3 regions of the Pseudomonas poae RE*1-1-14 genome follow, and region 3 is predicted to be linked to each of the others. Evidence: predicted binding sites of a transcription regulator. Region 3 holds the regulator's gene; each other region holds the start of a gene.
What was found. The regulator sigma-54, encoded in region 3, starts transcription at its own class of promoters, with help from an activator protein. The targets are predictions, from matches to a motif close to ANTGGCATNNANNTTGCTNT.

Region 1 (4,338 bases), 2.7 Mb from region 3:
GAGCGGTGGAGGTGTGGAATGGCGGCATGCCCGAGGGCTATGTGCACGAGGTCGCCACGGGCAAGCGCACGCCGTTGATGTCACGGCATTTGCCCCTGGGCGTGCTGTCGGCGGAGCAGTTTGACGACAGCACCGAGGTCTGGCCGATGGCCTTGGGCGACCGTGTGTTTTTGCTGTCCGATGGCGTGCTCGACACCGCCGACACCAACGAACAATTATTTGGTGCCGAGCGCTTGCTGCAGGTATTTGCCGCCAATCGCGAACCGGACCGCCTGTTCGAAGACATCGAGCAGGCGCTGGCGGCATTTCGCGGCGAGGTGCGCGATGATGTGAGCATGGTGGAAATCACCCTGCAGGCTGGTCAGTCGCTGCGTGCGACCGGGCCTTTGTATGCCGACAGCGGCCAGTCGTGTCCGCTGGACTGGTCGGTGAGTTTCGAGTTTCGCGCCGACACGCTCAAGCGTTACAACCCGTTGCCCTACCTGCTGCAACTGCTGCTGGAAATCCACGGCCTGCGCGAGCAGAGCGGGGCGCTCTACAGCGTGATGGCCGAGCTGTATTCCAATGCGCTGGAACATGGCGTGCTGGGGCTGGACTCGCGGCTCAAGCGCGATGCCGAGGGGTTTGCGCAGTATTACCGTCTGCGCAACGAGCGGTTGGCGCAACTGGACACGGGATTTGTGCGCGTGCATGTGCAGGTGGTGCCCACTGATACCGGGGGCACCCTGAGCTTGCGCGTTGAGGACAGTGGTCAGGGCTTTGACGTGGAGCAGATACTGGCGCGGCCGCTGGATATCGACCGTCTGTCTGGCCGGGGGCTCAGCCTGGTGCGTCAATTGAGCAGCACTGTAGGCTGGTCGGATGGCGGGCGCAGTGTATGCGTGGAGTTTTGCTGGGGGGCTCTGGCATAATCCGGCGATTCTTGATCAAGGAGCGAGCAAGTGGTTGATGTTCATATGGACCCGCAGGTGTTGGCGGGTTTGCAGGAGGTCATGGAGGGGGAGTATCCGCATTTGCTGGATACCTTTTTGCATGACTCTGAAGAGCGGGTGAAGGCGCTGCACAAGGCGGGTGGTGATACGCAGGCGTTGCGGCAGATTGCGCACAGTTTCAAGGGGAGCAGCGGGAACCTGGGAGCGGTGCAGTTGGCCTTGTTGTGTCAGGAGTTGGAGATGGCGTCGGCGGGGGATATTGGCGGGTTGGTGGATCAGATTGACCGCGAGTTTGCTCTGGTTCGGGCCATGTATAAGCGCGAGCTGCAGCGGGTTTTTGCGGGGTGATTGGGTTCCGCCCTTACGGCGGAGGCGATCATTCTTGGCCCGGCTGAAGGGGCTCCCTGATTAAAAGCAAGAGTGCGGCGGCCTTGGAGCCGACCGGGATTGTTTGCCTCCCACATTTGAATCTCCATTTGTCTGATGGATATCACACCGCTTTTGATCTGCTTTGCTCCGGCTCTTGAGCTCAGGCGACCCGTTAACCACGCTGGCCGAACGAAGGCTTGAATCCGTGGGTAACCCGGCAGGACACCGGGTTAGCGCACTGGCCCAGTGCGGCGATATATATCCAACCAATCCAACCTGGCCCAACTCTTGCTTTATCTCCACAACTGCATCCCATGACCCCCATGCAGTTGGAGACCCTACTTATGCCAGTCGCCCCCAACGCCCTCCTTCAGGCTGCCCCTGCGGCCAAGCCTCAAGCGCCCGTCGCCGTTTCATCTTCAGTGGCGGCGGACCCCCGGGATAAAGGCCCTGGCTTCGCTCAAGTGTTCGCCAACCAAGCGTCAAAACCTGCCGCAAAACCCGACGCCAGCCCGGCCAAACCCACGCGCGACAAGCCTGTCGAAAGCCCGGCCAAGCCGGTTGCCGACAGCGACAAACCTGCCGCCAGCACGCCGGCGGTTGCCGATAGCGGCAAACCCTTGCCTGCCACGCCGCCAGCCAAGTCCGACGACAGCGCCAGCAGTGACGACGACAAACCCACCGACCCGGCCCTGGCGCAACAACCGCCGGCCGATCCGGTAGTCGACCCGGCCCTGGTGGCCACGCTCACGCCAGTGGCTTTGCCGGTGCCGCCGGAAACGCCGACCCCGATTGCCGCCAAGCCCGACAAGGCTGACAAGACGCAACCTGCGGTCGCAGCGCCTGTCGCGGCAACCGATGCAGCCAAGCCTGCCTTCGACCCCGCCGCCGACCCGCTGGACGATATGCCCGCCGTGCGTTTGGCGATGGAACAGGGCGGTCACGTGTCCGCCAGCAGCCAGGCGCCGCAGAAGGCCGCACCGACTACCTCCACCCAGGATCAGCCAACCGCCGCGCAGACATTTGCCGCCGGCATCGCCACCCTGGTGGACCAGCAAGCCGCCAAGGGCAGCACCCATCAGGGCGGCGAGAAGGCGTTCGGCGCGTTGATCGATGACGGTCTCAAGGACCTGAAAAACGCCGGCAGCGATACCCGCGTCGATAACTTCGCCGATCGCCTGGCCGCGCTGACCCAGGCCGCCACCCCGAAAACCGCCAATGCGCTGCCGCCGGTAGCCAACGCACCGTTGGCGATGCACCAGAGCGGCTGGACCGAAGAGGTGGTCAACCGCGTGATGTACCTCTCCAGCGCCAGCCTCAAGTCGGCCGAGATTCAGTTGCAGCCGGCCGAGCTGGGGCGTCTGGACATCAAGGTCAACATGACACCGGATCAGCAGGCTCAGGTGACGTTCATGAGCGGTCACGCCGTGGTGCGTGAAGCGTTGGAAAGCCAGTCCGGCCGCCTGCGCGAGATGTTCGCTCAGCAGGGCATGGGCCAGGTGGACGTGAACGTGTCCGACCAGTCCCGTGGTCAGGAGCAGCAACAGCAACAGCAGAACCAGATGCGCGGCGTGAGTGGCGGCGCACGGGGTGGCAGGGCCGACAGTGCTGACCACGCGGAAGTCACCGCTGCCACAGCGCCGGTAACGACCAGCGTGATCGGCTCCAGCGCCGTTGATTACTACGCCTGATTAAATGTGGGAGGGGGCTTGCTCCCTCCCACATGGATATGTGCCTGTCTACCAGACAATTCTGGCATAACACTTGCTCTTGCCTTTCCGTAGATCTATGAATCCCAGAATAGTGACGGATTATTGGCATGGCGAAGAGCGAAGACGCAGCACAAGCACCCGAAGGCAAGGTCAAGGGGAAGGGCAAACTCAAGCTTATCCTGATGATCGTCCTGGGTCTGCTCCTGGCCATTGGTGCTTCAGTGGGCGGCACCTGGTACATCATGCACAGCAGTGCCAGCAAACCGGCCCCCGTCGCCGAGGCCGCCACCAACGCCAAGCAGCCGGCTATCTTCGAGCCGATGCTGCCGGCCTTTGTCGCCAACTACAATCAGAACGGCCGTCAACGCTACCTGCAGGTGAGCATGACGCTGTTGGCGCGTAATCAGGCGGACCTGGATGCGCTCAAGGTGCATATGCCGGTGATCCGCAACAACCTGGTGATGCTGTTATCCGCACAGGGCTTCGACAGCCTGGTGACCCCGGTTGGCCAGGAAATGCTGCGCCAGAAAGTCACCGCCAGCGTGCAGGAAGTGTCCCAGAAGGAACTCGGTAAAGTCGCCGTCGAGCAAGTGCTCTTCACTAATTTCGTATTGCAGTAGGATCACGACATGGCCGTGCAGGACCTGCTGTCCCAGGATGAAATCGATGCGCTGCTGCATGGCGTGGACGATGGTCTGGTACAGACCGAAATGGTTGCCGAGCCCGGCAGCGTCAAAAGTTATGACCTGACCAGCCAGGATCGCATCGTCCGTGGGCGCATGCCGACCCTGGAGATGATCAACGAACGTTTCGCCCGCTACACCCGCATCAGCATGTTCAATATGCTGCGTCGCTCGGCCGACGTGGCGGTGGGCGGCGTGCAGGTGATGAAGTTCGGCGAGTACGTGCATTCGCTGTACGTGCCCACCAGCCTCAATCTGGTCAAGATCAAGCCGCTGCGCGGCACCGCGCTGTTCATCCTCGACGCCAAGCTGGTGTTCAAGCTGGTGGACAACTTCTTCGGTGGCGACGGTCGCCACGCCAAGATCGAAGGCCGCGAATTCACCCCTACCGAATTGCGTGTGGTGCGCATGGTGCTGGAGCAGGCCTTCATCGACTTGAAGGAAGCCTGGCAGGCCGTCATGGAGGTCAATTTCGAGTACATCAATTCGGAAGTGAACCCGGCCATGGCCAACATCGTCGGACCGAGCGAGGCTATTGTGGTGTCGACGTTCCACATCGAACTCGATGGCGGCGGCGGCGATCTGCACGTGACCATGCCGTACGCGATGATCGAACCGGTGCGCGAGATGCTCGACGCCGGC
Region 2 (4,338 bases), 620 kb from region 3:
TGGTAGCCGTTCCAGTTGATGGCGGTGTTTTTCGCCAGGATGGTAATACCGCGCTCTTTTTCCTGGTCGTTGGAGTCCATCACGCGCTCGTCGTTGAGCTCGTTGCGCTCCAGGGTGCCGGATTGACGCAGGAGTTTGTCTACCAGGGTGGTTTTACCGTGGTCAACGTGAGCAATGATGGCGATGTTACGTAGATTTTCGATCACTTGTGTATCTCGATCAGAGGATTCGGTGTGCTGACAGGTCGTGGCAGCGATTAACAGTAGAGTCAGGCCTTGCCGTTACAGCTTGACGGCAGAGTCGGGGGGCCGGTGACGCAGGCCACAGGCAAACAGCCCCGGGCTCTTAGCTCGGTCGATAAACGCGCACATTGGCATGCCCCTCACTGAGCAAATGGTGGGCATGCAGGCGACTCATCACGCCTTTGTCGCAATACAGCAGGTACTGACGGCTGTTATCCAGTTCCTTGAAACGCGCGTTCAATGCATAGAACGGCAGCGTTTGTACGTCGATGCCGGCGATTTCCAGCGGCTCATCCTCGGCAGCATCCGGGTGACGGATGTCGACGACGATCTGACCGGCCAGGGCTTCGCTGACTTCTTCGATCTGCACATCCTGGCCCAACTCGTCGATCACACGATCGATCGGGACCAGCTTGGCGTTCTCGAGCGCACGCTCCAGAACCGCCATATCAAACTGTTGTTCTTCGTACTCCACGCGGTTGCGCTTGGCGTGGGTCTTGGGGTTCACCGAAATGACCCCGCAGTATTCCGGCATATGCCTGGCAAAATCGGCGGTACCGATTTCTTCGGCCAGATCGATAATGTCCTGCTTGTGACTGGCGATCAGCGGGCGCAACACCAGCTTCTCGGTCACGCAGTCGATCAGCGACAGGTTGGGCAGCGTCTGGCTGGCCACTTGGGAGATCGCCTCGCCGGTCACCAGCGCGTCGATCTGCAATTGATCGGCAATGCGGGACGCAGCGCGCAACATCATACGCTTCAAAACCACGCCCATATGACTGTTATCGACTTTAGCGAGAATTTCGCCCAGTACTTCCTCGAACGGCACGCTCACAAACAGCACGCGCTGGGAGCTGCCGTACTTCTTCCAGATAAAGTGCGCGACTTCCATCACGCCCAATTCGTGTGCACGCCCGCCCAGGTTAAAGAAGCAGAAGTGGCTCATCAGGCCACGGCGCATGATCTGATAGGCCGCCACTGTGGAATCGAAACCGCCGGACATCAATACCAGGGTCTGTTCCAGGGCGCCCAGCGGGTAGCCGCCGATGCTGTTGTGCTGGCTGTGAATCACAAACAACCGTTGGTCGCGAATTTCCATGCGCACTTCAATTTGCGGCGCTTTGAGGGAAATTCCGGCGGCGCCGCACTCGCGACGCAGCTTGCTGCCGACGTATTTCTCCACATCCATGGAGCTGAACGGGTGCTTGCCGGCACGCTTGCAGCGTACCGAAAAAATCTTGCCTTCAAGCTCATTACCGAAGTGCAGCTTGCACTTCTCGGTGATGTCATCGAAGTCACCCAGCGGGTACTCGTCCACTTGCAGGAAATGCGCGATGCCCGGCATGCAGCTCAGGCGCTCGGTCATGTCCTTCAGGGCTTTGGCGTCGGTCAGGCGGGTTTCCAGCTCGAGGTTGTCCCACACACCATTCACCACCACGGCCGGGTCCAGATCACGGAGCACGGCGCGGATATTCTTGGCCAACTGACGGATGAAGCGCATCCGTACCGGTCGGCTCTTGATGGTGATTTCGGGGAAGACTTTTACGATTAATTTCATGGAAACAGCGCGTGCCGGGCCTGCTGAAAAAGGGGGGCGCGGATTATAGCGGAAATCGCTCAAGGTTTAACCAGTTAATATGCACCGCACTTGTCGCGCACTAAATGCGTGCATTTGCAGCTCGCAACGCTACATTGAGGTGCACCGCTTTGCGTCATTTGTCGCTATGCACCTTTATAGGGTCGCATTTGGAGCATAAATCCCATGTTGGCGCACTGGCATGCAATTTGCTCTCTTGTGAGGCAGGTTGCCATGGCGGACTATCCGCGCCGGCATCACCAACATTCTAAGGGCTAACTCCACTACCCCAGCCCGAAGCCACCCGGAGGACACCATGTCGAAGTCGGTTCAACTCATCAAAGATCATGACGTTAAATGGATTGATCTGCGCTTCACGGACACAAAAGGCACTCAGCATCACGTGACCATGCCGGCTCGCGATGCGCTGGATGATGCGTTCTTCGAAGAAGGCAAAATGTTCGACGGTTCCTCCATTGCCGGCTGGAAAGGCATCGAAGCCTCCGACATGATCCTGATGCCGGACGACACCACTGCCGTCCTCGACCCGTTCACCGAAGAGCCTACTCTGATCCTGGTGTGCGACGTGATCGAGCCTTCGACCATGCAGGGCTATGACCGCGACCCACGTGCGATCGCCAAGCGTGCCGAGGAATACCTGAAGTCGACCGGTATCGGTGACACCGTATTCGTGGGCCCTGAGCCAGAGTTCTTCATCTTCGATCAAGTGAAGTTCAAGTCCGACATCTCCGGCTCCATGTTCAAGATCTACTCCGAACAAGGCTCCTGGATGTCCGACCAGGACGTGGAAGGCGGCAACCACGGCCACCGTCCCGGCATCAAAGGCGGCTACTTCCCGGTGCCACCGTTCGACCACGACCACGAAATCCGTACCTCCATGTGCAACGCCATGGAAGACATGGGCCTGGTCATCGAAGTGCATCACCACGAAGTGGCCACTGCCGGCCAGAACGAAATCGGTGTGAAGTTCAACACCCTGGTTGCCAAGGCTGACGAAGTTCAGACCCTCAAGTACTGCGTACACAACACCGCCGTTGCCTACGGCCGTACCGCGACCTTCATGCCCAAGCCTCTGTACGGCGATAACGGTTCGGGCATGCACGTTCACCTGTCCATCGCCAAAGATGGCAAGAACACCTTCGCTGGCGAAGGCTATGCCGGCCTGTCCGACACCGCCCTGTACTTCATCGGCGGTATCATCAAGCACGGTAAGGCCCTGAACGGCTTCACCAACCCGTCGACCAACTCCTACAAGCGTCTGGTCCCAGGTTTTGAAGCGCCAGTGATGCTGGCCTACTCGGCGCGCAACCGCTCCGCTTCGATCCGTATTCCTTACGTGTCCAGCCCGCGCGCTCGTCGCATCGAAGCCCGCTTCCCGGATCCGGCTGCCAACCCGTACCTGGCCTTCGCTGCCTTGGTCATGGCTGGCCTGGACGGTATCCAGAACAAGATCCACCCTGGCGACGCCGCCGACAAAAACCTGTACGACCTGCCGCCTGAAGAGGCCAAGGAAATTCCACAGGTGTGTGGCAGCCTGAAAGAGGCCCTGGAAGAGCTGGACAAGGGCCGTTCGTTCCTGACCAAAGGCGGCGTGTTCAGCGACGACTTCATCGATGCCTACATCGAGCTCAAGAGCGCTGAAGAAATCAAGGTTCGCACCTTCGTACACCCACTGGAATACGAGCTGTACTACAGCTGCTGATCCGGTAGCGCCGCTTAAGGTGGCGTGATGAAAAAGACCTCCTTCGGGAGGTCTTTTTTTTGCCCGAGCATGAAGAATGCGGGAAGGAGCCTGCCGCCGATGGCAGAGTTTCAGGCAATACCTGTATAACCTGACCCACCGCCATCGGGAGCAAGTCCCCTCCCACAAGGAGATCACCGTTGAAATCACGATTTTTGTTTGCCTTGATGTTTGCCGGCGCCAGCGCCACTGCCAGTGCCGCGCCGCCCACCCTTGAGCCGCTGCTCAACAGCATCGCCGAGCGCCTGGAGATTGCCGATCAGGTGGCCCTGAGCAAATGGGACAGCCACAAGCCTGTGGAAGACAAGAAACGCGAGCAGGAAGTGATTGCCAGCGTTGTCGCCCAGGCCCCGAGCTACAAGCTCGACCCTGCCGCCGCAGAGCAATTCTTCTCTGCGCAAATCGAAGCGAACAAACTGGTGCAGTACACCCACTTGTCCGACTGGCAGTTCCAGGGCAAGGCGCCTGACGATCCGCGCCCGGACCTGGTCAAGCAAATCCGCCCGCAACTGGACGAACTGCAAAAAAGCCTGCTCAAGCAACTGGCTGATTTCACCCCTCAACGCACCGACCCTCAATGCCCGCAATGGCTGGCCGAAGCCGTGCACGAACCGCTCAATGATCCGCTGCGCCAACTGGCGATGATCCGCGCCACCGCCGAGCTGTGCATATACAAGGGCTAAACCTGCAAACCTGATCAATCGTGTGGGAGCATACGCGCTCCCACATTTAGCTATCACGCATTCAGCATCCTCGTG
Region 3 (4,338 bases):
GGCGTCGCGACCTACACCGGCGGCGTCATCATCACCCAGGGCTCGATGAAGATCACCGGCAACACGGTGACTCTCACGCGCACCCCGGCTGGCGACATCGACGTGGTGACATCGGTGGGCAACCTGGCCTACTTCGAACAGAAGCAGGCCCCTGCCGATACCGGCCCGATGAAGGGCTACGGCAAGATCATCCAGTATCACGCCCAGCAGAATCGCATTGTGCTGATCGACCAGGCCAAGGTGCTGAGCCCCGACGGCAACTCCACGGAAGGTGAAAAGATCACCTATGACACCGTGAAGCAGATCGCCAACGCCGGCCGCGCCAATGGCTCCAAGGTCACTGCACCGCGTCCGCGTATCGACATGGTTATCCAGCCGAAGAAGAAGGCCGAGTAATGGCAACCCTGAAAGCCCAGCATCTGGCCAAGGCCTACAAAAGCCGTCAGGTCGTGCGCGACGTCAGCCTGTCGATCGACAGCGGCCAGATCGTCGGCTTGCTCGGCCCCAACGGCGCCGGCAAGACCACCTGCTTCTATATGATCGTGGGTTTAGTCCAGGCCGACCAGGGCCGCGTGCTGATCGACGACCTCGATGTCAGCCACCAACCCATGCACGGTCGTGCACGCGCCGGTATCGGTTATCTGCCACAGGAAGCGTCGATCTTCCGCAAACTGTCGGTGGCCGACAACATCATGGCGATCCTCGAGACCCGCAAGGAACTCGACCGCGACGGCCGCCGTCAGGAGCTCGAAAGCCTGCTGCAGGAATTTCACATCAACCACATTCGCGACAACCTCGGCATGAGCTTGTCCGGTGGCGAGCGTCGCCGCGTGGAAATCGCCCGCGCCCTGGCCACTGCGCCCAAGTTCATCCTGCTGGACGAACCGTTTGCCGGCGTCGACCCGATCTCGGTCGGCGATATCAAGCAGATCATCCATCATCTGAAGGCCAAGGGCATCGGTGTGCTGATCACTGACCACAACGTCCGTGAGACCCTCGATATTTGCGAAACCGCCTATATCGTCAACGATGGCCAACTGATCGCCGAAGGCGATTCGGCGACTATCCTGGCCAACGAACTGGTCAAGGAAGTGTACCTGGGTCACGAGTTCCGCCTGTAGACACGGTGGTATCAGGGCGTTCGCCAACGAGCGCGCGAGTCAATGAAGACCTCGGTATTTTTATTGTCATCGCGCTCTAGGCAAAGCACCCGATATCAGGCATATAATTTGCTTATGTTTGGCGCTCGCGCGCCCTGTCGTGGATGGCGCATTGCGCCGGCGAATAAGGTGTTAAGCCCCTGCCATGAAACCATCGCTAGTCCTGAGAATGGGCCAGCAGCTGACGATGACACCGCAGCTGCAACAGGCCATCCGCCTGCTCCAATTGTCGACCCTGGACCTGCAACAGGAAATCCAGGAGGCTCTGGAGTCCAATCCGATGCTCGAACGCCAGGAAGAAGGCGACGACTTCGATAATGCAGACCCACTGGCCGACAACATCGAGCAAAAACCCAACCCGGACGTGCAGGAAACCTCCTATCAGGAAACCGCACCCACGGTGGACAACCTCGAGGAAGGCGACTGGAACGAACGCATTCCCAACGAACTGCCCGTGGACACTGCCTGGGAAGACGTCTATCAGACCAGCGCGAGCAGCCTGCCCAGCAATGACGATGACGAGTGGGACTTCACCACCCGCACGTCCGTGGGCGAAAGCCTGCAGAGCCACTTGCTGTGGCAATTGAACCTGGCGCCGATGTCCGACACCGATCGCCTGATCGCCGTCACCCTGATCGACTGCATCAACAACCAGGGCTATCTGGACGAGACGCTCGACGAAATTCTGGAAGCCTTCGACCCGGAACTGGATATCGAACTGGACGAAATCGAAGCCGTTCTGCATCGCATCCAGCAGTTCGAGCCTGCCGGCATTGGTGCGCGCAACCTCAGTGAATGCCTGCTGCTGCAATTGCGTCAATTGCCCGCCAAGACGCCATGGCTCACCGAAGCCCAGCGCCTTGTCACCGACTACATCGACTTGCTGGGCAGCCGTGACTACAGCCAGCTGATGCGTCGCATGAAGCTCAAGGAAGATGAGCTGCGCCAGGTCATCGAGCTGGTGCAGAGCCTCAACCCGCGTCCGGGCTCGCAGATCGAGTCCAGCGAAGCCGAATACGTGGTCCCCGACGTGATCGTCCGCAAGGACAACGAGCGTTGGCTGGTTGAGCTTAACCAGGAATCCGTGCCCCGGCTGCGGGTCAACCCGCAATACGCCGGCTTTGTACGCCGCGCCGACACCAGCGCCGACAACACCTTCATGCGCAACCAGTTGCAGGAAGCCCGCTGGTTCATCAAGAGCCTGCAAAGCCGCAACGAAACCCTGATGAAAGTCGCCACCCAGATCGTCGAACACCAGCGCGGCTTCCTGGAGTACGGCGACGAGGCGATGAAACCGCTGGTATTGCACGATATCGCTGAAGCGGTGGGCATGCACGAATCGACGATTTCGCGAGTGACCACCCAGAAATTCATGCATACCCCGCGGGGTATATATGAGCTGAAATACTTTTTCTCCAGCCACGTCAGCACCTCCGAAGGCGGCGAATGCTCATCCACGGCAATTCGCGCGATTATCAAAAAACTGGTTGCTGCGGAAAATCAGAAAAAGCCATTGAGTGACAGTAAGATCGCTGGTTTACTGGAAGCACAAGGCATTCAGGTCGCCCGTCGAACCGTCGCCAAGTATCGCGAATCCCTTGGGATTGCGCCTTCCAGCGAGCGTAAGCGTTTGATGTGACGGGCGAGCCACAGCGTTCCAGTGGCAGGCGCTTTTCGCCTGTCGCTTTATGCACTGGCAACGAAGGAGAAGCTGTATGCAAGTCAACATCAGTGGACACCAGCTGGAAGTCACCAAGCCCCTGCGTGAATACACCGAGAGCAAGCTGAACAAGCTTGCGGGGCATTTCGACAAGATCACCAACGTGCAGGTCATCATGGAGGTCGACAAGCTCAAGCAGAAAATCGAAGCCACCCTGCACGTACCGAATGCCAAGCTCGTCGCCAATGCGGAACACGAAGACATGTACGCGGCGATTGACTCGCTCTACGACAAGCTCGACCGCCAACTCATAAAGCATAAGGAAAAGAATCTGCACCTGATGCAAGGTACAGGTCGTTAACGCCTCCCCATGATCCGACTTGAAACCATCCTGACCCCCGGCCGTTCCCTGGTGAACGCGCCGGGTGGCAGCAAGAAAAAAGCCCTCGAACACATTGCCAACCTGATCAGCCGTGAAGTGCCCGAGCTGGATGAGCAGGTCGTGTTCAAGGCCCTGATCGACCGTGAAAAGCTGGGGTCCACCGGCTTTGGCAACGGCATCGCCATCCCTCACTGCCGACTCAAAGGCTGCGACACCCCCGTCAGCGCCTTGCTGCACCTGGAAAGACCCATCGATTTCGACGCCATCGACGGTGCCCCGGTCGACCTGCTCTTCGTTTTGCTGGTCCCGGAAGCGGCCACCGATGCTCACCTGGAACTGCTTCGGCAGATCGCCAGTATGCTCGACCGCAAGGAAGTACGTCATAAACTGCGCAACGCCAGCAGCAATGAGGCGTTGTATCAGGTTGTGCTGGACGAGCAATAACCATGCGCCTGATCATTGTCAGTGGCCGCTCCGGCTCGGGTAAGAGCACCGCACTCAACGTGCTTGAGGACAGCGGCTTTTATTGCATCGATAATTTGCCCGCCGGGCTGCTGCCGGAACTGGCCGAACGCGCGCTCATCCACACCGAACTGGCGCAACCTCTGGTCGCCGTCTCGATTGACGCCCGCAACCTGCCCAGCCACCTTTCGCGGTTCCCCGAACTGCTCGAAGAGGTGCGCGGCAAGCATATTCATTGTGACGTGCTGTACCTGGACGCGGACGAAGAGACGCTGCTCAAGCGCTTCTCCGAAACCCGCCGGCGCCACCCGCTGAGCAGCCCGAACCGTTCGCTGGCCGAAGCCATAGAGGACGAAACCAAGCTGCTGGGACCAATCATTGATCTGGCCGACCTGAAGATCAACACCACCAATCTGAACCTGTACCAGCTGCGCGACGCGATCAAGCTGCGCCTGCTCAATCAGCCTGAGCCTGGTACGGCCTTTCTGGTCGAGTCATTTGGCTTCAAGCGCGGCATGCCGGTGGATGCCGACCTGGTATTCGATGTGCGCTGCCTGCCCAATCCTTACTGGAAGCCGGAGCTACGTGAACAATCCGGGCTGGATCAGCCAGTGATCGATTACCTGGCCGCCCAGCCGGATGTGGAAGATATGTTCCAAGACATCTCCACCTAC

Region 1: H045_RS13020 (flagellar hook-length control protein FliK) is a predicted target of sigma-54. The motif match lies at 1,577-1,596, and genes of this name have one in related genera.
Region 2: glnA (type I glutamate--ammonia ligase) is a predicted target of sigma-54. The motif match lies at 2,015-2,034, and genes of this name have one in related genera.

The regions. Positions count from the first base shown of each region.
Region 1 is NC_020209.1:3,019,732-3,024,069, reverse strand. It holds gene H045_RS13030 (ATP-binding SpoIIE family protein phosphatase) at 1-911, shown strand, start outside; gene H045_RS13025 (Hpt domain-containing protein) at 942-1,280, shown strand; gene H045_RS13020 (flagellar hook-length control protein FliK) at 1,646-2,992, shown strand; gene fliL (flagellar basal body-associated protein FliL) at 3,121-3,633, shown strand; gene fliM (flagellar motor switch protein FliM) at 3,643-4,338, shown strand, end outside.
Region 2 is NC_020209.1:5,152,746-5,157,083, reverse strand. It holds gene typA (translational GTPase TypA) at 1-206, opposite strand, end outside; gene thiI (tRNA uracil 4-sulfurtransferase ThiI) at 346-1,800, opposite strand; gene glnA (type I glutamate--ammonia ligase) at 2,135-3,541, shown strand; gene H045_RS22615 (chorismate mutase) at 3,721-4,263, shown strand.
Region 3 is NC_020209.1:256,163-260,500, reverse strand. It holds gene lptA (lipopolysaccharide transport periplasmic protein LptA) at 1-396, shown strand, start outside; gene lptB (LPS export ABC transporter ATP-binding protein) at 396-1,121, shown strand; gene H045_RS01195 (RNA polymerase factor sigma-54) at 1,306-2,799, shown strand; gene hpf (ribosome hibernation-promoting factor, HPF/YfiA family) at 2,876-3,181, shown strand; gene ptsN (PTS IIA-like nitrogen regulatory protein PtsN) at 3,191-3,646, shown strand; gene rapZ (RNase adapter RapZ) at 3,649-4,338, shown strand, end outside.